Regions from separate parts of the Pseudarthrobacter sp. 1G09 genome, predicted to be linked through region 2. Evidence: riboswitches for the same ligand, from Rfam matches in the RefSeq annotation. Region 2 holds a riboswitch; the other holds the start of a gene.

Region 1 (15,116 bases), 380 kb from region 2:
ATGACGGCGGCGGCGGTGTGGTTCTCGGAAGCGATCATTTCCAGGCCGTCGCGCTGGCGGCCCAGTTCGTCGTCGATCTTGGCCGCAATCTCCGGGTCCAGGACGGACAGGTCCGCGTTCAGGCTGGGGGATTCAACCTGGTGGAAGGCAACGGTTTCGTTGACGGCCGTGCCTGCTGCCGCGCTCACAGTTCGCCACCGTTCGCTGCGGCGTATTCCTCGGCGGACAGCAGCGGGCCTTCTTCCGTGACGGACACCTTGAACAGCCAGCCAGCCCCGTACGGGTCGCTGTTGATGAGGGCGGGGTCGGACACCACGCCGTCATTGATCTCGGTGACTTCGCCGGTGACGGGGGAGTAGAGGTCCGAAACGGACTTGGTGGACTCCACTTCGCCGCAGGTTTCGCCGGCGGTCACGATGGAGCCAACCTCGGGCAGGTCAACGTAGACGATGTCGCCCAGCGCATCGGCGGCAACGGCGGAGATACCGATCCCGGCAGGGCCGGACCCGTCAACAGCGATCCACTCATGCTCGGCGGAGTACTTCAGTTCAGCTGCAACTTTGCTCATTGTCTGTTTCCTTAGGTTTAGATGATGAAAGTGAGAGGGCGTCTGCGCCAAACCCACCAGAAGTGAGCGGGCGTCGGGCACATACCCGCCAAAAGTGAGCGGGCGTCAAGGGCCGGCGGGGCCGGACTTTTCGAAAGCGTGCGTCAAAGCGACGAAGGAGCAGCACGCGTGAAAATGTCCGGTCCGCCGGTCCCGAGGCTGACCACGCGGGCTTTAGCGGGTTCGCTTGTAGAACGGCAGTGCCACTACTTCGAAGCGTTCCGGCTTGCCGCGGAGGTCCACGTCGACGATGGTGCCGGCTTCGGCGAACTCAACGTCGACGTACGCAAGAGCCACCGGGTAACCGAGGGTGGGGGAGGGCTGGCCGGAGGTGACTTCGCCGATGAGTGAGCCGTCCTTGAGGACCGGGTAGTGGCCGCGGGCGGCGCGGCGCCCGGTGCCTTTGAGGCCCACGAGCTTCTGGCCCACGGTGGATCCGACGCCGGCGGCCTTGATGGCTGCCAGGGCCTCCTTGCCCACGAAGTCGCTTTCCTTGGACAGCGCGACGACGGGACCCAGCCCGGCGGCGTAGGCGTTGACGCGGCGGGAGAGTTCGTTGCCGTAGAGGGGCATGCCGGCTTCGAGGCGGAGCGAGTCGCGGGCGGCGAGGCCTGCGGGGATGAGGCCGGAACCTTCGCCGGCCGCGAGCAGGGCCTCCCACAGGGCGGCTGCCTCCAGGTTGCCGATGTAGATCTCGAAGCCGTCTTCGCCGGTGTAGCCGGTGCGGGCCACCAGCAGGTCCCGGACGGCGCCGTTGACCGCGATGCCCACCTCGACGGCGGCGTAGTACTTCAGCTCCGTGACCAGGGAGTGCTGGTCGGCCGGGACGAGCGCCAGCAGGATGGCCTCGGCGGCGGGGCCCTGGACAGCGATCAGGGAAGTCTCGGCGGAGGCGTCCTGCACGGTGACGTCGAAGCCGGCGGCGCGTTCCTGCAGGGCCTGGGCCACTACCTTGGCGTTGCCTGCGTTCGGCACTACCAGGTACTTGGCTGTTCCGTCCGCAGCCGCGGGGAGGCGGTAGGTGATGAGGTCGTCGATGATGCCGCCGTCGGTGTCACAGATCAGCGAGTACTTCGCCTTGCCCACCGCGATGGCTGACAGCTTGCCTGCCAGGGCGTAGTCCAGGAATGCTGCGGCGTCCGGGCCGGTGACCCAGACTTCGCCCATGTGGGAGAGGTCGAACAGGCCGGCGGCGTTGCGCACGGCGTGGTGCTCGGCGAGTTCGGAATCGTACTTGAGGGGCATCTGCCAACCACCGAAATCGGTGAAGGAGGCGCCGGCTTTCTTGTGCTGCTCGTAGAGAGCGGTGTAGTTCTCAGTCATGGGAAGTCCTTAGTTCTCGAAGGCGGTGTTGTCCTCGAAGGCTTCGAGGGGCGGGCAGGAGCAGACCAGGTTGCGGTCGCCGGCCGCGCCGTCGATGCGTCCCACGGGCGGGAAGTACTTGTCCTGCTTGTGGTGTGCGGGGAACGCGGCCTGCTCGCGCGGGTAGGCGCGGTCCCAGTCGGAGCTGACCACGGCGGCAGCTGTGTGCGGTGCGTTGCGCACCGGCGATGCTTCCAGGGAGAAGTCGCCGGCTGCCACCTGCTCGATCTCGGCGTGGATGGTGATCATGGCGTCGATGAAGCGGTCGATCTCTGCCAGGTCCTCGGACTCGGTGGGCTCCACCATCAGGGTCCCGGCCACCGGGAAGGCCAGGGTGGGGGCGTGGAAGCCGAAGTCGATCAGGCGCTTGGCCACGTCCTCAGCGGTCACGCCGGTCCGTGCGGTCAGTTCGCGCAGGTCCAGGATGCACTCGTGCGCCACCAGCCCGCCCTCGCCGGTGTAGAGCACGGGGTAGAACTCGTTCAGCCGGGCAGCAACATAATTGGCGGCCAGCAGCGCGGACTTGGTGGCCTCGGTCAGGCCCGCACCGCCCATCAGCTTCACGTACGCCCAGGAGATCGGCAGCACCCCGGCGGACCCGAACCGGGAAGCCGAGATCGCGACCCCGTGGCCGGCCTCGTGCGCGGCCTTGTTGGCATCACCGGGCATGAATGGTGCCAGGTGCGCCTTGGCAGCGACCGGGCCGACGCCGGGTCCGCCGCCGCCGTGCGGGATGCAGAAGGTCTTGTGCAGGTTCAGGTGCGAGACGTCGCCGCCGAACTTGCCCGGCTGGGCCAGGCCCACCAGGGCGTTCAGGTTCGCGCCGTCCACGTACACCTGCCCGCCTGCGGCGTGGACCGCGTCACAGACTTCGGTCACGTCGCCGTCGTAGACGCCGTGGGTGGACGGGTAGGTGATCATGATGCAGGACAGGGCGTCCCGGTTCGCCTCGATCTTCGCGGAAAGGTCGGCATGGTCGATGGTGCCATCTGCTGCGGTGGCCACGACAACCACTTTCATGCCGGCCAGGACGGCGGAGGCGGCGTTGGTGCCGTGCGCCGATGCCGGGATCAGGCAGACGTTGCGCTGCTGATCGCCGCGGGAGTGGTGGTAGCCCCGGATCGCCAGCAGCCCGGCGAGCTCGCCCTGGGAGCCGGCGTTCGGCTGGATGGAAACCTGGTCATAGCCGGTGATCTCGGTCAGGTCAGCCTCCAGCCCGGTGATCAGCTCACGCCAGCCCTCGGTCTGGGAATCCGGGGCGAACGGGTGGATCGAGGCGAACTCCGGCCAGGAAATCGCTTCCATCTCGGCGGTGGCGTTCAGCTTCATAGTGCACGACCCCAACGGAATCATGGTCCGGTCCAGCGCCAGGTCACGATCGGACAGGCGACGGATGTAACGCAACAACTGGGTCTCTGACCGGTGCGTGTTGAACACCGGGTGCTCCAGGTAACCGGAGGTGCGCAGCACGGACTCGGGCAGCTCGAAACCCTGGGCGTCCCCTGCCGGGCCGGCGCCAAAGGCGACGGCCACCGCGGACAGCGTTGCCGCCGTCGTGGTCTCATCGATGGAGACGCCCACCGTGTCCGCGTCGACGAAGCGGAGGTTGATGCCGCGCGCTTCGGCGGCATTGATGACCTTGGCGGCCTTGCCCGGTACGCGCACGGTAAGGGTGTCGAAGAAGGAGTCGGTCACCAGTTCGCGGCCCATGGCGGTGAGGGCCGTGGCCAGGATCCGGGCGTTGTGGTGGGCGGTTTCTGCGATGGCCTTCAACCCGTCCGGGCCGTGGTAAACGGCGTAGAAGGAGGACACGATGGCCAGCAGCGCCTGCGCGGTACAGATGTTGGATGTGGCCTTCTCGCGCCGGATGTGCTGCTCGCGGGTCTGCAGGGCCAGGCGGTACGCCGGAGCGCCCGCGTTGTCCTTGGAGACACCCACGATCCTGCCGGGGAGGGTGCGTTCCATGCCCTTCTGTACGGCCATGTAGGCGGCGTGCGGGCCGCCGAAGAACAGCGGCACACCGAAACGCTGGGTGGAGCCGACGGCGATGTCCGCGCCCTGCTCGCCCGGAGGAGTGATCAGCGTCAGCGCCAGCAGGTCAGCGGCAACAGTGACCAGCGCACCGCGCTCCTTGGCCTCGGCGATAACGGCGCTCTGGTCCCACACCCGGCCGGACACGCCCGGCTGCTGGAGCACGATGCCGTTGATGGCACCCTCGGGCAGGCCTGCGGAGAGGTCAGCAACCTCCACCTCGAAGCCGAGCGCTTCGGCGCGGCCCAGCACGATGGCGATGGTCTGCGGGAGGCAGTCGGCATCCAGGACGGTTTTGCCGTCCTTGGCGTCCTTATTTTTGTTCGCGCGGCGCATCAGCAGTACAGCCTCGGCCACAGCGGTGGCTTCATCGAGGAGTGACGCGTTGGCCACGGGGAGGGCGGTGAGGTCCTGGACCATGGTCTGGAAGTTCAGCAGCGCCTCCAGCCTGCCCTGCGAGATCTCTGGCTGGTACGGCGTGTAGGCGGTGTACCAGGCCGGCGCCTCAAGGATGTTGCGCCGGATCACGGCGGGGGTGATGGTGTCGTAGTAGCCCTGGCCGATCATCTGCACCGCGGTTTTGTTCTTGCCCGCCAACCGGCGCAGCTCGGTGAGGACCTCAACCTCGCTGAGGGCGTCCTGCAGCTTCAGCGCCGTTTGCTGGCGGATCGACGCCGGAACAGCCACGTCCACCAGGCCATCAACGCTGTCGTAGCCCACAGCCTTGAGCATGGTGCCGACGTCGGCCTGCCGGCGCGCGCCGATATGGCGGTCAACGAACGTGGTTGGAAGGGATTGAATCGTCATGAGGAACTCCAGGTCTGGCCGGCCAGGGTGGCACGGCATGGGATGGGTTCCTCCCCGCTCTGTATTGGACCTGAGAGATTCCGCGGAACCCTGCGTGGCGGGTTCGCTTGCACCGTCGGTGAACCTGGCCGAAGCCGGGTTACTTTCCAGAGTTGCCTCGCCGTGACGGTACGGGGGCCTGAGAGATTCCTGGGGAGGATTTGCTCCTACGGCGCCTGCCCGGTGGTGCCGGGAGGACTCTCCCGTCACAGCTCGAAAGGCTATTCAACTGTGGGTGATTCGCCTCACACCGTACAGGTTGGTTGAAAGGAAAACAAATCTGATCGTCACACGGTGGGCGGCGGCTGCCTTGTTGCGGTGGCGGAAAAATGGGGTTTGACATTCGATCGTGACCCGCACCACACTGGGTCCGGTGATCAGCACCGTGTCCGGCTGGCTCAACTCATCGGAGCAGCCCGGGCCAACGTTGCCCCGGAAGGGTGCGGCCGCTGAGCATGCCTAACTGAACATGCCTTCGACCTGCGGCGGGAGAGTCCTGCCGGTACATTTAGCAGGCGCCGTAGGAGCAAACCCTCCCCAGGAAACTCTCAGGCCCATGTACCGCCGCGGACAGGCAACTCTGGAAAGCAGCCGGACCCGTTCCGGCTCACCGGCGGTGCAAGCGGCTTGGGCCGCGGAAACTCTCAGGTTCACTACAGAGCGGGGAGGAACCCAACTTCTGCGGCACCCAAAAATGCCGCTTTATCGATGGAGTTCCCATGGCGATTCATCCCCCCACGTCCAACGGCGAGCCGCCCCGCAGCAACCCTCCTGCGGGCAGCGCCGCCCGCAGCGAGCCTCCCCACCTGGAGCGGCAGCTCACCAACCGGCACATCCAGCTCATTGCCATTGGCGGTGCCATCGGCACCGGCCTCTTCATGGGCTCCGGCAAGACCATCTCCGCGGCCGGCCCGTCCGTGATCTTCGTGTACATGATCATCGGGTTCATGCTCTTCTTCGTCATGCGTGCCATGGGCGAACTGCTCCTGAGCAACCTGAACTACAAATCCTTCAGCGACTTCGCGGCCGACCTCCTGGGCCCGTGGGCGGGGTTCTTCACCGGCTGGACCTACTGGTTCTGCTGGGTGATCACCGGCATCGCAGACGTCATCGCCATTGCCGGCTACTCCAAGGAACTCTGGCCGGGACTGCCGCTCTGGATCCCAGGGCTTGCCACTGTGGCCATCCTGCTGCTGCTGAACCTCGCCACGGTCAAGGCCTTCGGCGAAACCGAGTTCTGGTTTGCCCTCATCAAGATCGTGGCCATCGCAGCGCTGATCATCGTGGGCCTCTTCATGATCTTCACCGGTTTCCAGAGCGACGCCGGAACCGCCAGCTTCACCAACCTCTGGAGCCACGGCGGCTTCTTCCCCAATGAGTTCATGGGCTTCGTGGCCGGCTTCCAGATCGCCGTTTTCGCCTTCGTCGGCATCGAACTGGTGGGAACCACAGCCGCCGAGGCCAAGAACCCGGAGCGGACGCTGCCCAAGGCCATCAACGCCATCCCCGTGCGCGTACTGCTCTTCTACGTGGGCGCCCTGATCATCCTCATGGCCGTCACCCCGTGGACCCAGTTCGCGGCCGGCCACAGCCCCTTCATCGGTATGTTCTCCCTCGCCGGGCTGGGCGCTGCAGCCACAGTGGTCAACCTGGTGGTCCTCACCTCGGCCATGTCCTCGGCCAACTCCGGCATCTACTCCACCTCGCGCATGGTGTTCGGCCTCGCACAGGAGGGCGACGCCCCGGGCATCTTCAGCCGCCTGTCCTCGAGGAAGGTGCCCAGCAACGCGCTGTTCCTTTCCTGCGTACTGCTGCTCTCCGGCGTCGTTCTCATGTACGCCGGCCAGGATGTTGGCAAGGCCTTCGAGATGGTGACCACCGTCTCCGCAGTGTGCTTCATCTTTGTCTGGTCGGTCATCCTGGCCAGCTACATCGCCTTCCGCAAGCGCCGCCCGCACCTGCACGAGGACTCGAAGTTCAAGATGCCCGGCGGCATCCCCGTTGTGTGGGTGGTCTACGCGTTCTTTGCGTTCGTCCTCTGGGCCCTGACCACCCAGCCGGACACCCTGGCAGCCCTGCTGGTGACCCCCATCTGGTTCCTCGTCCTTGGCGTGGCCTGGGCCATCCTCCGCCGCCGCCCCGCCCACCTTGCCCGCTTCGAGGTCTTCCGGGCCGAGCTGCGCGCCGATGAGCAGGCGGCGGCCGGCGCCGGGCAGGACCGCGAAAGGTCCGCACAGGAGGAGGCCGCCCGGGGCTCCCGCTCCTAGGCTTCTTCGCGGATCCGGGCCGTCAAGGTACGGGCCAGCGAATAAGCTCCTGACTGCAACGCTGCGGTGGGACCCACGCCGGGTCCCGCCGCAGTGCTGTCTGCGGCCGGAGGTGCAGGGGCGCCGGCGTCAAAGTTCAGCATGCTTAGTGTTTCTGCATCTAGGATGGAGAAGCACGGCAGCCACCCGCTGCAGCTCGACGTGAAACGAAGGTGACCATGGCTAAGCGCAGCAACCCAGCAGTACGGATCGCCCAGGAAACTGCCCACAACGCAGTCTTCGACAAGGACGGCAAGCCCAAGCCCGGCATCCACAACATGCTCCTCAAAGCCGTGGAGATCCAGCGGCCGCTGGTGCTGGCCTATATCCGCCGGCTGCAGAAGAAGCACCCCCAAGCCACGGCAGCCCAGTTGGCCGGCATCCTGGAGCGCGACTACCTCCGCGCCGTCACCGGCGGCGGCGCAATCGTGGGGGCCACCGCCGTCGTGCCCGGCGTGGGGACCGTCGCGTCGCTGGGACTCTCGGCAGCCGCCACGGTGGGCTTCCTCGAAGCAACTGCCCTGTACGCCACCTCCCTCGCAGAGCTCCACGGCATCCGCCTGACCAACCCGGAGAAGGCCAGCACCATGGTCATGGCCATCATGCTGGGCGAGGAAGGCACCGCCCTGCTGGGCACCCTCAGCGGACAAATGGCCGGCAACGGCGCTGGAGCCACCAAGCAGTGGGGCAGCGTGCTCTCCAAGTCGATGCCGATGCCGGGCTTCAGCACCATCCGCAACCGCATCCAGAAGGCCTTCCTCAGGAACCTCCTCAAACGCCAGGGAACTGCGCTCCTGGGCCGGGCCCTGCCGTTCGGGATCGGTGCCGTGGTGGGCGGAGCCGGTAACCTCGTGATGGGCCGTGCGGTGGTGGCCAACGCCAAGGAGGCGTTTGGACCCATGCCGGACAGCCTGCCCGGCGAGCTCACGGCAGCCGGGACCACGGACAACCAGCTGGAAGGCAACACTTTTGGATCTCAACGCTGACCTCGGCGAATCATTCGGCTCGTGGACCATGGGCGATGACGCCCGGATGTTCCAGCTGGTCACCAGCGCCAACGTGGCCTGCGGCTTCCACGCCGGAGATCCCGTCACCATGCTGGACAGCTGCCGTGCGGCCTACGAACTGGACGTGACCGTCGGTGCGCACGTGGGGTACCGGGACCTGGCGGGCTTCGGCCGGCGGTCCCTGGACACGAGTTTCGATGAGCTCTTCGGCGACGTGCTGTACCAGCTGGGCGCACTCGACGGCGTGGCCCATGCGGTGGGTGCGTCAGTGGACTACGTGAAGCCGCACGGGGCCCTCTACAACCGTTTGGTGCACGACGCCGAGCAGGCCTCCGCCGTGGTGGCGGCCGTCAACGCCTACGACCCCGGGCTGCCGATCCTGGGCCTCCCCGGTTCCGAGCTGCTCAAGCAGGCGCAGGAAGCCGGGCACCCGGTGTTCGTCGAAGCCTTCGTGGACCGCGCCTACCGGGCTGACGGGACGCTGGTGCCGCGGTCCGAGGAGGGTGCCGTGCTGCACGACGTCGACGCGATCGTTGAGCGGGCCGTCCGGCTGGCCACGAAGGGCGAAGTCGTGGCCACCGACGGCACAGTGGTCCAGGTCCGGCCCGATTCCCTGTGTATCCACGGAGACACCCCGGGGGCCGTGGAAATGGCCGCCGGTGTCCGGGCAGGCCTGGAAGCTGCAGGCGTCAGCCTCGAGTCCTTCGCCTGACCCGGGCCCGGGCGCGACCCGGCCGGTGTTCAGCCGAAGATCAGGTGCGCCACCGTGAAGATCAGCAGCCCGGCCAGCGATCCCACCACCGTGCCGTTGATCCGGATGAACTGCAGGTCCTTGCCCACCTGGAGTTCGATCTTCTGCGAGGTCTCTTCCGCATCCCAGCGCGCCACGGTATCCGTGATGACGCCGGCGATATCTGACCGGTACGTCTTCACCAGGTAGCCGGCGGCGTCGCCGATCCAGGTGTTGACCTTGCCGGCGAGTTCGGGATCGTTGACCAGCCGCGAACCGAAGTCGCGGACCGCCGCCTTGAACTTGACGGTCAGTTCGCTGTTCGGATCGTCCACGGCGCCGAGCAGGGCGTTCTTGACGGTGCCCCAGGTCCGCGAGGCCAGCTCCCGGACCTCGGGATCACCCAGGACCTGGGCCTTGACGTCCTCGGCGCGCGCAATCATTTTGGGGTCGTGCTGCAGGTCCTGCGCCAGGTCGTTGAGGTACTTGTCGATCTGTTGCCGCACCTGGTGGTTGGGGTCGGACTGCACGGCACGGGCGAACTTGAGGATCTCAACGTAAACCTTGTCGCCCACCAGGCCATCCACGAACTGGGGTACCCAGGTGGGGGAACGGTCGGACACCAGCCGCGAGACAGTCTCGTGGTTCTCGTCCACCCAGTCGGCGGCGCGGTCCACCAGCAGGTCCACCAGGGTGTGGTGGTGCCCGTCGTGGAAGATCCGCTCTGCGAGCCTGCCCACCGGCGGTCCCCACGGCGGCGTGAGCAGGTGTTTGCGGACCATGCCCTCAATGACAGCCTGGACATCGTCGTCGTTCAGGACCTTGAAGGCGCCCCGGATGACTGCCGCACCTTCCTTGGCCACCCGGTCCGCGCCGCCGGGCGCGGCGAGCCATTCGCCGGCACGGCGGGCAATATTCACGCTGGCCAGCTTGTCCTGGACCACCTGCTCGGAGAGGAAGTTGGTCTCCACGAACTCGCCCAGGGACGCGCCGATCTGGTCTTTCCGGCGCGGAATGATGGCGGTGTGCGGAATCTTGATGCCCATGGGGTACTTGAACAGTGCGGTGACGGCGAACCAGTCAGCCAGCGCACCCACCATGCCGCCTTCCGCGGCGGCGCGCACGTACTGCAGCCACGGATACTCCTCCTGCAGCGCAAAGGCGAAAACGAAGACCACGGCCATGGCGATGAGCAGGCTCAGGGCCAGCATCTTCATTTTCCGCAGCGCTGCCGCCTTTTCGGCGTCTCCCGCGCTGAGTTGATGACCGACGACGGCGGCCTGCGGTTTCGCGCCTTCGGGCACCGGAGCAGCGGTGCGGGGAGGGGATTCCCGGGCAGTTGGCTCAGAGTTCACCTGCATGTGCCAAGCCTAGCCCCGCTGACCGGACCGGGTCGGCTACCGTGTCCCCATGACACCTGACGAGCCGACACGCGGCAGGACCGCGGCTAATGGGACCGCAGCTGAGGGAACCACTCTGAACGGGGCCACTCCGGACGGGCCGGCGCAGCGGCCGCTGGTCTTTGCCCACCGCGGCTCGAGCGCCGCCTTCGCCGAGCACACCCGCGCCGCCTACCTGCAGGCACTGGCGGACGGAGCTGACGGTGTGGAATGCGACGTCCACCTCACCCGCGACCAGCATGTCGTCCTGCTGCATGATGCCAACCTGGACCGTACCTCCGACGGCACCGGCCCGGTGGCCGAGCGGACCCTCCGCGAACTGCGGCAGCTGGACTTCTCCTCCTGGAAGGGCGCCCGCATCCCGGAAACCTACGGAGCCCGGTCCGAGCAGTTCCTCACGCTCCCGGAACTCCTGGATGTCCTCCGCGGCGCTGGCCGGCCGGTGAAGCTGGCCATCGAGCTCAAACACCCCAGCCCCTACCAGCTCAAACTGGAGGACCGCGTGCTGGAGGTCCTGCGCGGCGAAGGCTGGGACCCGGGAAGCTCCACGGTGGACAACGTGGCGGTGACGTTCATGAGCTTCAGCCCGGATTCGGTCCGGCACCTGCTGCAGTCCGTACCGGCGCAGTACATCTGCCAGCTGGTCGACGACCTCACCGTCCATGAAATCCGCGGCGGCCTGGGCCTTGGCCTGATCACCGGCGGTGCCGTCGCCAACCTCATGAAGGCCACCCAGCTGGAAGGCGAACGGATCCTCGACGCCGGCTTGGTGGGGCTTGCCGGGCCGGGCATCGACTACGTCCGTGAACGCCCGGACACCATCCGGCGGTGGCTGGAGGCCGGGCGGCGCTTCCGGGTGTGGACCGTGGATTCGCCGGAAGACGTAGCGTTGTGCAGGAAGCTGGGGATCCATGAAGTCACCACAAACGTCCCGGCCCGGGTGCTTTCGCAGCTGCAGGTGGCCCCCTCGCAGGGACGGTAACTGTGGCGGGGGCGGATACTGCGGGTCTGCGCAACTGGTGGGGCGGGCCGCTGGATGTAGAAGGCCTCGCCCTGTCTGCGGTGGGTGCCGCAGCCGCCGCGTTGGACCGGTACACGGGAGCGGCCGGCAGGTACACCGCCGCCCCGGAACTGACCGCCGCCGCGTTCGACTCCTCGGGGCACCTGAGGATCGCCGGCCGCCCCTTGCAGGGATTTGCTCCGCTCTCGGGCTTCCGCCGCACCCGGGACGGCTGGATCCGGCTGCATGCCAACTACCCGCACCACCGGCAGCGCCTCCTGCAGGCCTTGGATGCCACGACGGCGGAGGAAGCCGAAGCTGCCCTGCGCGGCATGGATTCCCTCGAGGCCGAGTCCGCCATCCAAGCGCGGGGCGCAGTGGCGGCGGCCGTCCGGACCCGCGCTGAGTGGCAGGCCTCGGACATGGGCCGGGCAGCAGCTGCCGGACCGTGGATCGTCCTTGACCCGCAGGTTCCGGACGGCCAGGCTGCTGGCGCAGCCACGCAGGGCAACGGCCGCCGGGACATCCCGCAGCGGGGCGGCAATCCGCGCCGGCCGCTGGCGGGAGTGCGTGTCCTGGACCTCACCCGGGTCATCGCGGGCCCGGTGTCCACGCGGCTGCTGGCGGCGCTGGGAGCCGACGTACTCCGGATCGACCCGCCGGCGCTGCCCGAACTTTCCGACCAGTTCGTGGACACCGCCTTCGGCAAACGCAGCGCCGTGGCCGACCTCGCCCGGCCCGGCACCCGCGCCGCGCTGGAACGCCTGGTGGCCGGGGCCGACGTCGTGATCACCGGCTACCGCGGCGGCTCCCTGGACCGCTTCGGCCTTGACGCGGCGTCCCTGCTGTCCACCCGGCCGGACCTTGCGGTGGTCACACTGAACAGCTGGGGGACTGGCGGGCCATGGAGCAGGCTGCGCGGCTTCGACAGCATCGTCCAGGCCGCCAGTGGGATTGCCCACCTGTACGGAATGACGGACGACGCCGGTTGGCGGCCGGGTGCCCTGCCGGTCCAGGCCCTGGACCACGCCACAGGCTACGGGGCAGCGGCCGCGGCGGTAACCCTCCTCGCCCGGCAACGGGAAAGCGGCACCGGTGGATCGGCCCGACTGTCACTCGCCCGGACAGCGGAGGAACTCTTCGGGCTTCCGCCGAACCCGCACGGATTGCAGGCCCTGCCATCGCCGGAATCCCGCACCGTTGCCAGCTCCTACGGCGAGCTGCGGTACGTCCGGCCACCGCTGCTGGTGGAGGGGCAGCCGCTGGACTACCCCGGCCCGCCACCGCCCTACGGCAGCTCCGCCATGGAATGGGCGCCGGGCGGAGACTGAGCATCCGGCCGCCGCCCATTGACAGCATCCCCACAACAAGGGGGGGTGCGCGGTGGTTTCTGCCGCTGCCCGCGCTGTGATTGAGTGGAGCCATGCCTTTCCCCAGCTCCGGCCGGGCTGCACGAAACCTGTCCGCTGCTGCGATGAGCGCCCTGCTCCTGGCCAGCGCCGGCAAGCACTTCCGAAGCCCCGGCTTCTACCGCCAGGTGGTTCCCGACTACCTCTGCCGTGAAGACCCCGCCCCCGGCACCGTGCCCACCGGCGCCAGCGGACCCTTCGCCGTCCTCTCACGCGAGGAATGGATCGCCGCATCCGGCCTGATCGAGGCTGCGGCCGCCGTCGGGCTCCTCATCCCGGCCACCCGCAAGGTCACCGCCACTGCCGTGGCCGCGATGTTCACGGCGTTCCTCGCCGGCCACGTTGACGCGCTCCGGCGCGCCTACAGCCCGGAAGGGACACGGCTCCAGCGGCGCATCCACACGGTCCGACTGCCGCTGCAGGCACCCCTCATCGCCTGGGCCTGGAGCCTCCGCAACACTGGCCCGGACGGCCGGCGGTGAAGCTCATGGCGTCCCCCGCCGTGCGGGTGGGGATCTCCATCAGCATTGCCACTGGCCTTTACGGCGTGTCCTTCGGTGCCCTGTCCGTCACCTCCGGCCTGGATTTCTGGCAGACCATCGCCCTGAGCCTGCTGCTGTTCAGCGGCGGCTCCCAGTTCGCGTTCATCGGCGTGGTGGGCGGCGGCGGTTCCGGCATTGCCGCCATGAGTGCCGCCACCCTCCTGGGCATGCGCAACGGGATCTACGGCATGCAACTCAATGCCCTCTTGCGGCCGGAAGGATGGCGCAAATACGTCGGCGCCCAGCTGACCATCGACGAGTCCACGGCCACGAGCACCGGCCAGGCTGATCCTGCCGAGCAACGCCGTGGCTTCTGGGCGGCCGGCGTCGGTATCTATGTGCTCTGGAACCTCTTCACCGCAGCAGGTGCGTTGGCCGGCAGCGGACTCGGCGATCCCAAGCAGTGGGGGCTCGACGGTGCCGCGGTGGCCGCCTTCCTGGCGTTGCTCTGGCCGCGCCTGAAGGGCCGGGAACCGGTGGCCATCGCCGTCGTCTGCGCCGTGGCCACCGTGCTGGCCGTGCCGTTCGTTCCCGCGGGAGTGCCCATCCTGGTGGCCGCGCTGGTGGCTGCCCTGATCGGCTGGTTCAGCCACGGCCGCAGCGATGAGGGCCTCGAACCCGATGTGGAACCGTACGGCGGCCACCACCGGCACGGGCCCGGCGACGCTGCGGAGGCCGGCCGGTGAATCTCTGGTTCTGGATCCTCGTGTCCTGCGTGTTGGCCTACGCCTGGAAGCTGGTGGGCTACTTCGTGCCCGCCCGGTTCCTGGAAAACCCCCGGATGTCCAGGATCGCGGGCACCATGACCATCGGGCTGCTCGCCTCACTGACCGTGGTGAACGCCGCGGCCACCGGGCAGGCACTTGCGGCAGACGCCCGGCTGGGGGCGCTTGCCGCGGCAGCCATAGCTCTTGCACTGCGGGCGCCCTTCCTCCTGGTGGTCATTGTTGGCGCCGGCACCGCCGCCATGCTCAGGATGGCCGGCTGGAACTGATGTGATCTGGCTCACATGAAATGGGCGGGGCTGGCGGTATCATAATCTCGGCTATGCAGTTGGCCGTTGGATTACGTGTGAACGGCCACCATGGAAAATCAGCAGCACGCCGGCGAAAGAGCCGGCAGATCCCACCGCAAGAACCCCCGGCGCCGGGCCGGTCTCCCGGCCAAACACTTCATCACCCGCTTCGCCGGGCTCTCCGATGTCCCTGCCGCGGACTTGGAGTTACTGGCAGGCAGCCTAAGGAACGGACTGGATCTGCAGCCTGGCTCACCCGTCCCGGCGCTGCATGCCGCCGTCCACCGGGAAATCCGGCGCCGCGCGGATGCCGCAGCGGGATAGCTCCTCCCCGGCCGGCCGCTTAACGCCTGTGGTGAACTGTAAGCAGGCCGCCCGCCACACGGCGGCGGCGAAAACCTACGCCTGGCTCCGCCAGAAGGAGGACCCGCGATGAACGACAAGTCACCCCGCGGCTCGGAATCCACCAGGGAAATGCGGGACACTGCCCGCCGCCGCAGGGACTCCGAAGAGAAACTGCAGCAGCATCTCCTCGAAGCCAGGGATCACGTTCCCAACGAGTACAACGAACCTCCCGCCACCGATGCCGGGGAAGAGGGCACTGCCCCTTATGCCGGCGGGGCTGATGCAGGCACAGCAGATGCAGGGGATCCAGGTTCAGGTCAACGGGATACAGACGGGGCCTAGCGGCCGGGCGGACGGGGGCGGTTACGCCACGCCGTGCGCCACCCCGTCCGGCGACACCGAACGGCGGCAGCTTTCTTCGCATGCGAGGTCGTACCACGCATGCGCCCCGTATTCAGGGTCCTCGGTGTCCAGCTCCTGGAACAGGATGTCAAGCAAAGTAGCCAGTTCATCCGC
Region 2 (15,116 bases):
GGGGTGCGGCAGCCGGAGCTGCCGCCGGACAAATACCACTGCCATGGCCAGGCCGAAGGCCATGGCGCCAAGGCCGGTGCCGGACAATCCTTCCGTGGCAACTTCCTTGATGCCGTATACCAGCGGCACCATCACCAGCAGGGACAGCGCGATGCTGGGAATATCCACCTTCCCCGGTTCCGGATTCTTCGATTCCGGAATCAGCACCGGACCCAGGGCGATCAGCGGCACCATGAGCGGGACGGCGACCAGGAAGACTGCGCCCCACCAGTAGTGCTCCACCAGCCAGCCGCCGAAGATCGGACCCAGGGCGGCCCCGCCTGAGAACCCGGCGGCCCAGATGGCCACCGCCAGCCGGCGACGGTTGGGCTCCGCAAAGATGTTGCGGATGAGAGAGAGGGTTGAGGGCATCAGCATGGCGCCGAAGAAGCCCAGGGCGGCGCGTCCCGCGATCAGCCATTCCGCCGTTGGCGCGAACGCAGTGGCGGCCGAGAGCGCCGCAAAGCCCAGGCTGCCCGTGATGAGCAGCCGCCGCCGGCCGATCCTGTCGCCAAGGCTGCCCATGCACACCAGCAGCCCCGCCAGGACCAGGGGGTAGGCGTCCACGATCCAGAGCAGCTGTACCCCGGAAGGGTTCAGGGACTGGGCGATCGCGGGCAGGGCGAAGGTCAGTGCCGTGTTGTCCACGGCCACCAGCAGTACGGGGAACATCAGCAGCGCAAGGGCCAGCCAGTCGCGCCACGGTGCCCGTGGGGCAGCAGGTCCCTGGAGCTGGGGTACAGCGCGGTGCGTCGAGGTGGTCATGGATTAACTATACCGTCCAGACGGTACAGTTTGGAAACGGGGTTGAGTTGAGCCTCCGGCACCCCGGAAGGGCATGATGGATGGCATGCCCCGAAAGCCAGTCGCCCGCGAAGCTGTCCTTGACGCCTTTGCCACCCTGTTGATTGAGGTGGGGGAGCGCGCCGCCACCCTGGACGCCGTAGCCCGGAAGGCCGGCGTCTCCAAGGGTGGGCTCCTCTACCACTTTCCAAACAAGGAAGCCCTGATCCAGGCGCTCCTGGACCAGCTGGACGCGCTCGCCGGAGAAGATGCCGATGCCATGGCCGCCGCACCGGAAGGCGCGGCAGCCTACTTCATCCGGTCCTCGGTGTGGGGAGACACTCCCTTGGACCGGGCCATCGTCGCCGCCACCAGGCTGGCGGAGGTGGCGCATGAAGAGACCCGCCGCCGTTTCGCTGCGATCCAGCGGCGGTGGCTCGACGAAATCGCCGCCGATGTAGGGCCGGCCCTGGCCAAGGCCGTGCTGTACATGGGGGACGGCCTTTACTTCAACGCCATGCTCTCGGTCGGCCCGGTTCCCGAAGGCGGCGCAGCCGCGGACGTTGACGAATTGCTGGCAGCACTGGAGCGGCTCCGGCGGTAGCAGGACATTTGCCCCGGGGGCCGTGGCGTAGGAGAATTAAGCGTCGTGGGAGTTGTCACCGGACGGCCCCGCGTACACATCCAACTGAATAGCCTTTGATCTGCGGCGGGAGAGTCCTGCCACAACGTCGGCAGGCGCCGTAGGAGCAAATCCTCCCCAGGAATCTCGCAGGCACCTGTACCGCCGCGGCGAGGCACCTCTGGAAAGCAGCAGGCCGTCCAGGCACCCCGTGATCGGGTGCCGGACCGTTGTGCTCACCGACGGTGCAAGCGGGTCCTGTCCATGCAGGGGCCGCGGAAACTCTCAGGTCCAATACAGAGCGGGGAGGGACCCGAATCGCTGTGGCGTACCCTGCGCCGCCTGAGTATCTGGAGTTCCCCCGTGACGGTTAGTTCAGCCTCCACCACTTTCGTCGACCGCCATATCGGCGCCCGGCGCCAGGACCACGTCGACACCATGCTCAAGGCTGTGGGCTACGACAGCGTTGACTCCCTGGTCGATACCGCCGTTCCCCAGGTCATCCGCCAGGAAACGGAATTGAAGCTGCAGGACGCCCTCAGCGAGGTTGAGGTCCTGACCGAGCTGCGCCGGTTGGCGGGAAAGAATAAAACCGCGGTGCAGCTGATCGGCCAGGGGTACTACGACACCATCACCCCCGCCGTGATCCGGCGCAACATCCTTGAGGCGCCGGCCTGGTACACCGCCTACACGCCGTACCAGCCAGAGATCTCGCAGGGCCGGCTGGAGGCGCTGCTGAACTTCCAGACCATGGTCCAGGACCTGGTGGGCCTGCCAATTGCCAACGCGTCCCTGCTGGACGAAGCGACGGCCGTGGCCGAGGCAGTCCTGCTGATGCGCCGCGCCAACAAGGCCAAGCCTGCCGCAGACGGCAAGACGGTGCTGGACATCGACGTGCTGCCGCAGACCATCGCCATCGTCAAGGGCCGTGCCGAAGCGCTCGGCTTCGAGGTGGAGGTTGCCGACCTCTCCAAGGGCCTGCCTGACGGTGACATCAACGGCATCGTGCTCCAGCAGCCCGGCGCCTCGGGCCGCGTCTTCAACCAGGCAGGTGCCATCGCCGAGGCCAAGGAGCGCGGTGCGCTGGTCACTGTTGCCGCTGACCTGCTGGCGCTGACGCTGATCACTCCTCCGGGGGAGCAGGGCGCGGACATCGCCGTCGGCTCCACCCAGCGTTTCGGTGTGCCGCTGTTCTTCGGCGGCCCGCACGCGGCCTACATGGCCGTCCGCAAAGGCCTGGAACGTTCACTGCCAGGGCGCTTGGTGGGTGTGTCCAAGGACGACGCCGGTGTTCCCGCCTACCGCCTGGCGCTGCAGACCCGCGAGCAGCACATCCGGCGCGAGAAGGCCACGTCCAACATCTGCACGGCGCAGGCCCTGCTGGCCATCGTCTCCTCCATGTACGCCGTCTACCACGGTCCCGACGGGCTGAAGGCGATCGCGGAAACAACCCACGGCCACGCCCGCACCCTGGCCGCCTCGCTGGCCGCTGCCGGCGTCGAGGTGCTGCACAAGAGCTTCTTCGACACCATCACCGTCCGCGTCCCGGGCCGCGCCGCGCCGATTGTTGCCGACGCGGAGGAGCGCGGGATCAACCTGCGCAGCGTTGACGCTGACACCGTGGGCATCTCCTTGGATGAAACCACGACGGCGGCCATCGTCGCCGAGGTTGCCGGCATCTTTGGCGCCACAGCAGATAAGGGTGAAGGCTTTGCGCTGGAGGCCGCCGTCGAGCGTTCTTCTGACTACCTGCAGCACCCGGTGTTCAATACGCACCGGTCCGAGACCCAGCTGCTGCGCTACATCCGGAAGCTGTCCGACCGGGACCTGGCGCTGGACCGCACCATGATCCCGCTGGGCTCGTGCACCATGAAGCTGAACGCCACCGCCGAGATGGAAGCCATCTCCTGGCCCGAGTTCGCCTCCATCCACCCCTTCGCCCCGGATTCCCAGACCGAAGGCTGGCGTGAACTGATCAGCGGCCTGGAAGCCGACCTGGCGGAAATCACCGGCTACGACCAGGTGTCCATCCAGCCCAACGCCGGCTCCCAGGGCGAACTCGCCGGGCTGCTGGCGATCCGGGGCTACCACCACTCCCGCGGCGACCAGCAGCGCAACGTCTGCCTGATCCCCGCTTCCGCGCACGGCACCAACGCCGCCTCCGCCGTCCTGGCCGGCATGAAGGTGGTCGTCGTGGCCACCGCGCCGGACGGCACCATCGACCACGCCGACCTGACAGCGAAGATCGAAACGCACAAAGACGTCCTGTCCTGCATCATGATCACCTACCCGTCCACCCACGGCGTCTACGACGGCGACGTCCGCGAAGTGTGCGACGCCATCCACGCCGCGGGCGGCCAGGTCTACATCGACGGAGCGAACCTCAACGCCCTGGTGGGCCTGGCGCAGCCGGGCAAGTTCGGCGGCGACGTCTCCCACCTGAACCTGCACAAGACCTTCTGCATCCCGCACGGCGGCGGCGGTCCCGGCGTCGGACCCGTGGCAGCCAAGGCCCACCTGGCACCGTTCATGCCCGGTGATGCCAACAAGGCCGCGCACGAGGCCGGACACGGAGTCGCGATCTCGGCCTCCCGTTTCGGTTCCGCCGGCGTGCTGCCGATCTCCTGGGCGTACGTGAAGCTCATGGGCGGTGCGGGCCTGACCGAGGCCACCAAGTCCGCGCTGCTGGCCGCCAATTATGTCGCTTCCCGGCTGAACGAGTTCTACCCGGTCCTCTACACCGGGGAAGGCGGCCTGGTGGCGCACGAATGCATCCTGGACCTGCGCGACCTGACCGCCAAGACCGGCGTGACCGCGGAGGACGTGGCCAAGCGCCTCATCGACTTCGGCTTCCACGCCCCTACCTTGTCCTTCCCGGTGGCGGGAACCTTGATGGTGGAGCCCACCGAGTCCGAGGACCTGGCCGAGATCGACCGGTTCATCGAGGCAATGATCGCTATCCGCAAGGAAATCGACCAGGTGGCCAACGGAGACTTTGCCGTTGCCGACTCACCGCTGCGCCACGCACCCCACACCGCGGCCGCCGTCGTGTCCTCCGACTGGGACCGCGCCTACCCGCGGGAGCAGGCCGCGTTCCCTACCCACCTCAAGCAGGACAAGTACTTCCCGCCGGTGGGCCGGATCGACGGCGCAGCCGGTGACCGGAACCTCATCTGCTCCTGCCCGCCGCTGTCCGAGTTCGAGAACTAAGGACCAGCACCGTGACCGAGAAATACACCGCGCTGTACGAAGAGCACAAGAAGCTCGGCGCCTCCTTCACCGACTTCGGTGGCTGGCAGATGCCGCTCAAGTACAGCTCCGAACTTGCCGAGCACCACGCTGTCCGCAAGGCCGCGGGCCTCTTCGACCTCTCCCACATGGGCGAAATCTGGGTCACCGGTCCGCAGGCCGGCGCCTTCCTGGACTACGCTCTGGTGGGCAAGATCTCCGCCATGGCCGTGGGCAAGGCCAAGTACTCGCTGATCTGCAATGAAGACGGCGGCATCATCGACGACCTCATTACGTACCGCCGTCCGTCCGTAGAAGGTTCGGCGCAAGGCGAGATGGACGTTTTCCTGGTGGTGCCGAACGCGGGCAACGCCGCAGTGGTGGCGGCAGCCCTGCAGGAACGGGCCGCCGGGTTCGACGTGCTGGTGGAGGACGCCTCGGCCTGGACATCGCTGATCGCAGTGCAGGGCCCCAAAACCCAGGACCTCTTGCTTCGCCTGGTCCCGGCCGCACAGCACTCCCTGGTGACGGAGCTGAAGTACTACGCCGCCGTGGAGGTTCCGTTCCTGGTGGGCGGGACCGGCAAGGAACTCCTGCTCGCGCGCACCGGGTATACCGGTGAGGACGGGTTCGAGATCTTCGTGGCCAACGATGACGCCCCGGCTCTGTGGCAGACGTTGATCGCTATTGCCGACGACGGGGAACTCATCCCCGCCGGCCTCGCCTCCCGCGACTCCCTCCGCCTCGAAGCGGGAATGCCGCTGTACGGCAACGAACTGTCGCTGCAGGGTGACCCGTTCGCGGCCGGCCTGGGCGCCGTCGTCGCGCTCTCCAAGGAAGGCGACTTCGTTGGCAAGGCCGCGCTGGCCTCCCTGAAGGACGCCGGCGCCGGCAGCACCTCCGGCCGCCGCCTCGTGGGACTCAAAGGCCGCGGCCGCCGCGCCGGCCGCGCGCACTACCCCGTCCTTAAGGACGGCGCCGCCGTTGGCGAAGTCACCTCCGGCCAGCCCTCACCCACCCTCGGCTATCCCATCGCGATGGCCTACGTCGACGTCGAACACGCCGCCCCCGGAACAGCCCTCGACGTCGACCTGCGCGGCAAGGCCGAACCGTTCGAAGTGGTCGAGCTGCCGTTCTACAAGCGCACCAAGTAGGACGTCATGGCTGTTGGTGTTTTTGATCTGTTTTCGATCGGTATTGGGCCGTCGAGCTCTCATACTGTGGGGCCGATGCGGGCTGCTGCGGTGTTTGCGGAGGAGTTGCTGGGTGCCGGGGTGTTGTCCCGGGTGGCTTCGTTGCGGGTGGATCTGTATGGGTCGTTGGCTGCGACGGGGCATGGGCACGGGACGATGACGGCGGTCCTGCTGGGTTTGGAGGGGTTCCACCCCGAAAGGATCCTGCCGGTTGAGGTGGAGGAGCGGTTGGCCGCGATCGCCGAGACCGGGACGCTGCACCTGGCCGGGGCCGGCGGCGGGGATGGCGTGAAGCTGCCGTATGGGGTGCAGGACATGGTGTTGCGGCCGTTGACGGTGTTGCCGCGGCACACGAACGGGATGACGTTCACCGTTTCGGACGATACCGGTGAGGAGCTCCACCGGGCCACGTTCTTCTCCGTGGGCGGCGGGTTCATTGTCCGTGAGGGTGAGGAGGACGCCGCGCAGCAGGAACTCGATGAGTCCAAGAAGGAGCTGCCGCTGCCGTTCCGGACCGCCGCGGAGCTCCTGAACCATTGCGCGGATACCGGGTTGGGGATCAGCGACGTGATGCTGGTCAACGAGAAGTCCTCCCGGACCGAGGAGGAGATCCGGGCGGGGCTGCTGCATATCTGGTCTGTGATGGAGGCGTGCGTGGCGACCTCGCTCAAGCGTGACGGGGTGTTGCCGGGCGGGTTGAAGGTCCGCCGCCGCGCCCCGGACTGGTTCGACCGGCTGAAGAAGGAATGCGCCCGCCCGGGCGTGGACAGCCAGGATCTGGACTTTACGGACCAGGATTTCCATGATCCCCGGTACTGGCAGGAGTGGGTGAACCTGGTGGCCCTGGCGGTGAACGAGGAGAACGCTTCCGGCGGGAGGGTGGTCACCGCCCCCACGAACGGGGCGGCCGGGATCATTCCCGCGGTCCTGTACTACGCGCTGCATTTCGCCCCGGGCATGGACCAGGCAACGCAGGAGGACCGCGACGGCGTGGTGGCCAGGTTCCTGCTCGCCGCCGGTGCCGTGGGGGTGCTCTACAAGGAACAGGCGTCCATTTCCGGTGCCGAGGTGGGCTGCCAGGGCGAGGTGGGGTCGGCGTCGTCGATGGCGGCGGCGGGCCTTGCTGAGGTGATGGGCGGCACCCCGGCGCAGGTGGAGAACGCCGCGGAAATCGCGATGGAACACAACCTGGGCCTGACGTGTGATCCGATCGGCGGGCTGGTGCAGGTTCCCTGTATCGAGCGGAACGCGATCGCCGCGGCGAAGGCCATCAACGCGGCGAAAATGGCGCTCTGGGGCGACGGCACCCACCGGGTCTCCCTCGACGAAGTCATCATCACCATGCGCGAAACCGGCAAGGACATGTCCTCCAAATACAAGGAAACCGCCATGGGCGGCCTCGCCGTCAACGTCGTCGAATGCTGACAACCAGCACCCGGTCCGTCATGGCCCGGGCCCGCTGCGGTTCGGCGGACGCTAATTGTTGATGGCCGCCCACACGTTCAGCGTTGAGGCGTACACCAGCCACGCCACGTAGGGCAGCAGCAGCAACCCCGCTGTGCGGCTGATGGGGCCGAAGTACAGGATGGTGACGACGACGGCGACGATCAGCGCCAGGATGATCACCAGGGCCAGCCACAGCGCCGGCGTTCCCAGCGTGGGGTAGAGCCCGAAAAACATCGGGGTCCAGGCGAGGTTCAGGACCAGTTGGACGGCGTAGGCAATCATGGCCGGACGCGTGCGCCCGGTGCGTTTGCGCCACACCAGCCACGCGGCCACGGCCATGGCCGTGTACAACAGGGTCCACACGGGGCCGAAGACAAAGTTCGGCGGCGTCCAGGGCGCCTTCTCGGCCGTGGCGTACCAGCCGTCGACGTTGCTGGTGGAAGCGAGTCCGCCAAGGCCCGCCACCAGGAATGACGCCACCAGGAAACCCGCCAGTGCGGCCACCTGGACCGCCGGCCGGTACGGACGGGACTTTCGCTCCGGCGGCAAGGTGGACTGTCCCGTGTCTGGCTCCATCCCACCACCCTTGCGAATGGCGGTGCGCGAGTCAAGGCAGGCTCGCGGAGGCGTCCCGGGCCTGCCGGACGGCCGTCTTCCAAAGCCCCGGGCCGGTCCCCGGGGCACGGCCCGTGCCGCCACAGGCTTTAGACTTGAGGCTGCATGTCCGCGCAGGAACGGCAACAGCAGCACCGAGAACAGCACCGAGCATCAACCCCGATTGGACACGGCCCCCTTGCCAGAATTCACCGCACGTTTTGCAACAGCCGAGGAAATTGAAAACTGGGACAAGCACGTCACGGCCAACCCCAACGGCGGCAACATGCTGCAGTCGGCGGCCTACGCGTCCGTGAAGAACGGCAGCGGCTGGAAGGTCCGCTTCCTGGTGCTGGATGGCGGCAGGACCGCCAGCTACAACCTGGTCCTCGAGAAGGCCGTCCCGCTGCTGGGACGGCTCTGGTACCTCATCAAGGGCCCGGACCTCGCCGACGCCGGCCACCTCAAAGCGGCGCTGGAGTCCTGCGCCGCCCTGGTGCGGGAGCGGAAGCTCAACGTGTTTACCATCAAGATCGAGCCGGACATCGTGGATTCCGATGCCGCCCGCGCCACACTGGCTGCGGCCGGCCTGGCCAAGGCCCCCAACATCCAGTCCAACGACTCCACGGCGCTGCTGGACATCTCGGGCACTGACGAGGAAGTCCTCAAGGCCATCTCCTCCCGCGCCCGCAACGCCGTCCGGCGTGCCGAACGGGAAGGCTGCGAGGTAGTGCGCCGGGAACCAGGGCCGGAAACCTACCGTGCCCTCTACGACCTCATGGCCGACACCGTAAAGGCCAAGGGATCCATGCCCTTGCGCAGTTACGGGTACTACGCGCAGTTCTGGGACGAATTCTGCAACCGTGGCCAGGGCAACTTCTTCTTCACCTACGAAGACGGAAAGCCCAGCGTCGGCGCGTTCGTTATCAACTACGGCGCCAAGGCAACGTACAAGGACGGCGGCTCCACCCAAAACCGCAAACAGTACGGCGACTCCCACCTGGTCCAGTGGTCCGCCATCCGGAGGATGCAGGAACTGGGCTGCACCGAATACGACTTCTGCGGCACGCCACCCGCATCCCGGATCAAGGACAAGAGCCATAACCTGTACGGCATGGGGATGTTCAAGACCAGCTTCACCAAGACCGTCACGGACTTTGTGGGGTGCCACGATTACGTTCTTTCACCCCTTCGGCACCGGTTGTGGGTCAAGGGCGGTGAGCGGGTGTTCCGCCGCATTGAAACGGCGCGCACCGGCCAGCAGTTCTACTGACCACGCCCCGCCGGTCCGCTGCCCGGTAACCCCACGGCACGGAAGACGACGCTCCCGCCCCAGCACCTGCCAGGCAGGCCCGCGACAAGTTCCAGAGAAGGTAATCCCTTGAACCAGGTTTCCACCACCACCGCCCACGAATACACGGTCCTCAGCGACGACGAGTTTGAGGCCTTCGCCGTCAAGCATCCGCAAAACAGCTTCCTGCAGTCGGCCGATTTCAGCCGCTTCCAGCGCGCCCGCGGACAGCAGGTGGAACTGTTCGGTATCCGCCGCAACGGAGAAATGGTGGCCGCGGGGAAACTGAACTTCACCACCACCCGGCTCGGGTACACCGTGTGCGAATGCGCCAAGGGACCCCTGATGGACTACACGGACCCTGCCTTGGTGCGTGACGTCGTCGTACTTCTCCGCAAGCGCGCGGCCGAGCGCAAGGCTGCCGAACTGCGGATCTCACCGAACCTGAAGTACATTGCCCGCGACGAGGACGGGGCCGAGCACCCGGAAACCACCGACAACCGGCCGCTGGTGGCGCGGCTCGGCGGCCTGGGATTCCGGCACCAAGGCCTGGAGATGAACTTCGTGAACGTCAACTGGATGTTCGTCAAGAACCTCCAGGGCATCGCGGACCCGGAAGAGCTGATCATGGGCACCAGCTACCGCACCCGAAAAGCAATCCGCAAGGCCGAAAAGAACGGTGTGTTCCTGGAGCAGGCCACGCTGGAAACCCTGGACGACTTTTACGGCGCGCTGAGCCGGGCCGGGGACGAGAAGGGCTTCGTCTACCGGGAACGGGAGTACTACGAGAACCTGCTCCGCACCACCTCGCCGGAGTTCACCAAGCTCATGATGGCCAAGATCGACATCCCGGCCTACCGCAAGTCCATCACCGAGCGGCTCGACGCCGAATCGGCCACGGCCGCCGAACTTCGGCGCGAGGTCGAGGAGACGGGCAGCAAGAAGAAGGCAAACCGGCTCAAAGTGGTCCAGGATTTGGTGGACAGCTACGAGCGCAGCCTCAAGGACATCGAACGCTTCCCGGACTCGGTGGGTGTGGCCACCGTGGCCGCCATCCACTTCGTCTGCTACGGCGACGAAGTGGTGTGCGTCATCGGCGGCACCGTGCAGGACTACATCTACTTCAACGGCGCCACCTCGCTGTACTGGGGCATGATGCTGCACGCCCTTGAGAAGGGCTACCCGAGGTACAACTTCTACGGAACCTTCGGCATCTCCGGACAGGACCAAGAAGGCCACGGCGGCTACGAATTCAAGAAGGGCTTCGGCGGTGAAGTGGTCCAACTTGTGGGCGACTTTGTGATGCCCGTCCGTCCCGCCGCCTTCCACGCCAACAGGCTGGCCAGGTCCGCCGCAGGCGCTGCCCGCACCCTGCTGGGCAGGCTTCCGATTAAGCGCGCCTGACCCACCTATCCGCACCAGCGCACCACACCAGCGCACCAGGGAGGAGGAGATCATGGCCGACCGGCGCGATCATCCCAAAGCTCAACCAACCGGCGCCAAGGACCGCCCGCCCACGGGGCCGGCCCGGGCGCTGCCCCGCACCGAAGCCCTGCCCAAAACCGAACCGCTGACGGCCGCCCAGGTCCGCCAGAACGCTGCGGCGAAGAAGATGCTGCGCCGCCTCGTCCAGGGCGAGAACCCTCCCACCGCGCCGATGAGCATCGTAGACAGGCTGACCGGCAGCCCGTACGCCAATCCCACCATCCAGGTCAGCGGCGTGGATGCGTCCGCCCGCAAGACCCTGGACTTTGTCCTCCACCTCGCTGAAACCATGTTCCGCTACGGCGCCGGCGCCCTCGAAGTGGAGACCAGCATTATCGCCGTCACGGCCGCGCTGGGTCTGAAGTACGTCGAGGTGGACATCACCAACCAGTCCGTCGGCATCAACTACGCCCCCAAGGACCAGCCGCCCATCGCACTGCTGCGCGTGGTCCGGTCCTGGACCAACAACTACGCCGGCCTGGCCAGGGTGCACCAGCTGGTCACAGACATCGTGGCCGGGGGAGTGGGCCGCGACGAGGCCATCAGGCGGCTCAACGAAATCATCACCAGCCCCAAGCCGTTTCCGCGCTGGATGGTTACCTCGGCCTTCGGTGTCTTCGCGGCCGTGTTCGTCGGCGTGCTTGGCGGCGGCCCGGTATCGTCCGCCATCGCCTTCGCAGCCAACATCGGCATCAGCCTCCTGGCTCGCCAGCTGGGACGCTGGCGCGTCCCTGACTTCTTCATCACGGCGAGCTGTTCCTTCGTGGTCACCCAGCTGGCGCTGCTGCTCTGGCAGTTCGGCCTCACCACCTCACCGGCCATCGTGGTGGTGGGCGGCATCCTCCTGCTGCTGCCCACGGGCCGCCTGGTGTCCTCGGTGCAGGATGCCATTAACGGCTTCCCCGTCACGGCGGCCGGCAGGTTCCTTTCAACGCTCCTGACGTTCGGCGCCATCGTGGCGGGCATCGCCGTCGCCTTCGTAGTGGGTGAGCTGACCGGGGCGCAGCGGATCGACGTCACCGAAACGTTCCCGCCCGCCTACGACCTGTGGGTACTCATCATCTTCGTGGCGGTGGCCGTCATGGCCATCGGCATTACCGAGCAGACCAGCTGGCAGCTGCTGCTGCCCACCGCGGCCGTGGGAGTCATCGGCTACCTGGTGCTGCTGGGCGGCGGCCTGCTGGGCATCGGTGACCGGTTCGCACCCGCCCTGGCGGCCGTGGTGATCGGCCTGCTGGCCCGGGTGCTGGCTCTGCGCATGGGAGCCCCGCAGCTGGTGGTGGCAGTTCCCGCAGCGCTGATCCTGCTGCCGGGCCTGACGATCTTCCGGTCAATGTACGTGCTCACCATCGAGGAGTCGGAAATCCTGCTCGGTGCCGGCGGGATGCTCAGCGCCGGGGCCATCGTCCTGGGCACTGCGGGCGGCATCGTCCTGGGCGACACCCTGGCCCGCCCGTTCACCCGCAGCCTGGCCAGCAACGAACGCCGGCGCGCCCGGCGCCGTTAGGCTCCGGACAGACCAGAAAGCGCGCCACGGGCTCCTGCCCGGGGCGCGCTTTTGTATTTCGGTTCGCTCCTGGATGTGCCGCTAAATCTTTCCCACGGGGAGCTTCTTTTCCGCCTGGAAGACATCCTCGACCCGGCCCTGGGCCCAGTAGCCGGACAGCGATACCTGGCTGCGCTCAAGTCCACGCTGGGCGAAGAAGACATCCCGCAGCGCCTTCATGTAGCCGCGCTCTCCATGGGCAAAGACGTCCACCGTCCCGGCAGGCCATTCCGCGCCGGCCACGGCGTCCACGAGCAAACGGCTGGCACCGGCCGGTTCCCCGTTGCGGGCCAGCCACTGGACCCGTACTCCGGCCGGGGCGGAAAGGGGCTGGATGTCGGCTTCGGTATCCACTTCAAGAAACGCCAGCCCCGTGGCGTCCTCAGGCAGGGCTTCCAGGCTCGCTGCGATGGCCGGCAATGCGGCCTCATCACCGGCGAACAGGTACCAGTCGGCGTCCGGGTTGGGGTTGTACGCGCCCCCGGGGCCGGTGAACGTCAGGGTGTCGCCGGGTTCCGCAGCAGCCGCCCACGGCCCGGCCAGCCCCTCATCCCCGTGGACCACGAAGTCGATGGAAAGCTCGCGCGCCCCAGGATCGACCCGGCGGATGGTGTAGGTGCGGGTGGTGGGCCACTGCTCGCGCGGCATGGTCTCGCGGATGGTGGCCAGGTCAAAGGAGGCGGGGTACTCCACTCCGGGCTGCGGAAAGATGATCTTGATGTACCGGTCAGCAAAGCCGTTGTTCACGAAATCCGCGAAGCCGTCACCACCGGCCACAATCCGCACCATATGGGGGGACAGCGACTCCCTCCTGAGCACCGAGAGGGTGACCTGGGGGCGGCTCTTTTTCGGGGCGCCGGCAGCGGCGGGAACAGTGCTCATAAGGCAAGCCTAAGCTAGGGCAAAGGCGGGAGTTCCCAGGTTACGGCCTCGGCCCCCTGCTCCTGCAGCAGCCGGTTCACCCGGCTGAAGGGCCGGGAACCGAAGAAACCCCTCGATGCCGACAGCGGGCTGGGATGCGCGCTGGACACGGCCGGCCGGCCTCCCAGCAGCGGGCGCACAGATTCGGCGTCCTTGCCCCACAGCACCGCAACCAGCGGCAGGGGTGACCCGTCTGCGGACGTACGGGCAGCGAGGGCCTTGACGGCCGCCGTCGTAATCTTCTCCCAGCCCTTGCCCCGGTGCGATCCGGCCGCCCCGGCGCGGACACTCATAACCCGGTTCAGGAGCAGCACGCCCTGGCCCGCCCAGGCGGAGAGGTCTCCATGGATCCGCGGCGGCAGGCCAAGATCGAACTCCAGTTCCCGGTAGATGTTGGCAAGGCTGCGGGGGACGGGCCGCACCTGCCCGTCCACGGCGAAGGAGAGGCCGACGGCGTGTCCCGGCGTGGGGTAGGGGTCCTGCCCGACGATCAGTACTTTGACGTCCGCCAAGGGTTGGCGGAAGGCGCGCAGGACGTTCGACGGCGCCGGGAGGACGTGGTGCCCGGCGGCTTCCTCCGTGCCCAGGAACGCGAGCACCTGCCGGAGTTCGGCTTCCACGCCGGCAAGGGCGGCCGCCCAGTCCGGGGCAACAAGCTGCTCCAGTGGCTGCCGCGCAAGGTCAGCGAAGCCGCCTCCGGGAAGGGGCTCAGGTTCCAGTTCGAACAACGCATCTGATTCAGCCACCGTCCCATTCTTGCAGGGCGCCGGAAGTGCGGAACGGGGCCGGTGGCCGGAGCGGGATGCCAAATGACAAGGCTGTTATTCGTCCGTAGCATGGGGGTGAGACATTTTCCGTAACCAGTGAAGGAGTGCGCCGTGGCTGAACCGGCCCGGGAACATCTGACCGGTTACCTGCCGGAGGGCGGCGGGGGAGACGGCGAGGCCAACTCACTGTTGGCGGACTTCACCCTCAAGGATTCTCCGCTGACCGAGCGGGAACAGCAGATCCTTGCCCTGGAGCGGCAGTGGTGGAAGTACGCCGGGGCCAAGGAACAGGCCGTCAGGGAACTCTTCGACCTCTCCGCAACGCACTACTACCAGGTGTTGAATGCCCTGATCGACAGGGAAGATGCGCTGGCCCACGATCCCATGCTGGTTAAGCGATTGCGTAGACTACGTACGTCGCGCCACCGTGCACGCACCGCGCGGCGCCTGGGATCCGACGCCTAGGACGCCCCGCCTTTTCAGCAGCCACCAGCAAGGATCCATCCCACCATGACCAAATACGCCCGCGATGAATTCGACAAGGTCCCGGAGACGGCGTCGCGACAAGGTGTCCACCGGACGGCCACCGCACCGTCCCGCGTGCGGCTGTGGCCCATCCTTGCCGTTGGCATTGCTGCCTTGGCCATCGGCCTGGTGTCCTTCCTGATCCTTCCCAAGATGGGCCTTGGCGGTACCGAAAGCCAGGCCTCGGCTGTCGTGTCCGAGGCGCCGCTGGCTGACTCAGGCGCCACGCCTTCCGCTGCTGCGGACAAGGCGTCCGAACCGTCGGCAACGGCCCAGCCCTCCACGGATCCCAGCGCCGAAAGCACCACTGAGCCGGAACCCGGGCCCAGCGCCACAGAGTCTGCCGGGCCGGAACTGGACAAGACCCAGCCGGTAGCCGTTTACAACGCCGCCGGAACATCCGGACTCGCCAGCCGGGTGGGCGGAACGGTGAAAGCGGCAGGCTGGACGCTGGGTCAGGTGGGCAACTGGGCCGGCGCCCCGCAGCAGGGCTCCACGGTGTACTACTCCGGAGCGGACCAGGCAGCCAATGCGCGCGAGCTGGCCAACCTGCTGGGCGTGCCCACCGTAGTGGCAAGCACCGAGTTCCAGGTGCCGTTGGTGGTCGTCCTGGGTCCGGGCTACCGCTAATCCCGGACAAAGTGCCGGCGGTCACGCCTGAATAACGTTTACCGCC

What was found. Region 2 has a riboswitch for glycine ahead of gcvP (aminomethyl-transferring glycine dehydrogenase). Riboswitches for the same ligand answer to the same signal wherever they lie in the genome.
Region 1: linked by a shared signal. The riboswitch ahead of cycA (D-serine/D-alanine/glycine transporter) and the one ahead of gcvP (aminomethyl-transferring glycine dehydrogenase) in region 2 are both predicted to bind glycine.

What each region holds. Positions count from the first base shown of each region.
Region 1 is NZ_CP188306.1:701,337-716,452, forward strand. Features, by position in the region: gene glyA (serine hydroxymethyltransferase) at 1-188, opposite strand, end outside; gene gcvH (glycine cleavage system protein GcvH) at 185-568, opposite strand; gene gcvT (glycine cleavage system aminomethyltransferase GcvT) at 782-1,930, opposite strand; gene gcvP (aminomethyl-transferring glycine dehydrogenase) at 1,940-4,807, opposite strand; glycine riboswitch at 4,964-5,062, opposite strand; glycine riboswitch at 5,323-5,420, shown strand; glycine riboswitch at 5,421-5,515, shown strand; gene cycA (D-serine/D-alanine/glycine transporter) at 5,566-7,113, shown strand; gene ACP3TD_RS03310 (hypothetical protein) at 7,110-7,256, opposite strand; gene ACP3TD_RS03315 (hypothetical protein) at 7,332-8,138, shown strand; gene ACP3TD_RS03320 (LamB/YcsF family protein) at 8,122-8,871, shown strand; gene ACP3TD_RS03325 (DUF445 domain-containing protein) at 8,901-10,250, opposite strand; gene ACP3TD_RS03330 (glycerophosphodiester phosphodiesterase) at 10,300-11,271, shown strand; gene ACP3TD_RS03335 (CoA transferase) at 11,274-12,620, shown strand; gene ACP3TD_RS03340 (DoxX family protein) at 12,713-13,180, shown strand; gene ACP3TD_RS03345 (AzlC family ABC transporter permease) at 13,186-13,926, shown strand; gene ACP3TD_RS03350 (AzlD domain-containing protein) at 13,923-14,234, shown strand; gene ACP3TD_RS03355 (hypothetical protein) at 14,325-14,579, shown strand; gene ACP3TD_RS03360 (hypothetical protein) at 14,688-14,942, shown strand; gene ACP3TD_RS03365 (hypothetical protein) at 14,964-15,116, opposite strand, start outside.
Region 2 is NZ_CP188306.1:1,078,045-1,093,160, forward strand. Features, by position in the region: gene ACP3TD_RS05040 (MFS transporter) at 1-804, opposite strand, end outside; gene ACP3TD_RS05045 (TetR/AcrR family transcriptional regulator) at 890-1,426, shown strand; glycine riboswitch at 1,523-1,619, shown strand; gene gcvP (aminomethyl-transferring glycine dehydrogenase) at 1,808-4,654, shown strand; gene gcvT (glycine cleavage system aminomethyltransferase GcvT) at 4,666-5,826, shown strand; gene ACP3TD_RS05060 (L-serine ammonia-lyase) at 5,833-7,290, shown strand; gene ACP3TD_RS05065 (TspO/MBR family protein) at 7,342-7,887, opposite strand; gene ACP3TD_RS05070 (lipid II:glycine glycyltransferase FemX) at 8,105-9,178, shown strand; gene ACP3TD_RS05075 (peptidoglycan bridge formation glycyltransferase FemA/FemB family protein) at 9,287-10,600, shown strand; gene ACP3TD_RS05080 (threonine/serine ThrE exporter family protein) at 10,653-12,188, shown strand; gene ACP3TD_RS05085 (siderophore-interacting protein) at 12,270-13,109, opposite strand; gene ACP3TD_RS05090 (uracil-DNA glycosylase) at 13,124-13,894, opposite strand; gene ACP3TD_RS05095 (DUF3263 domain-containing protein) at 14,027-14,380, shown strand; gene ACP3TD_RS05100 (LytR C-terminal domain-containing protein) at 14,426-15,070, shown strand.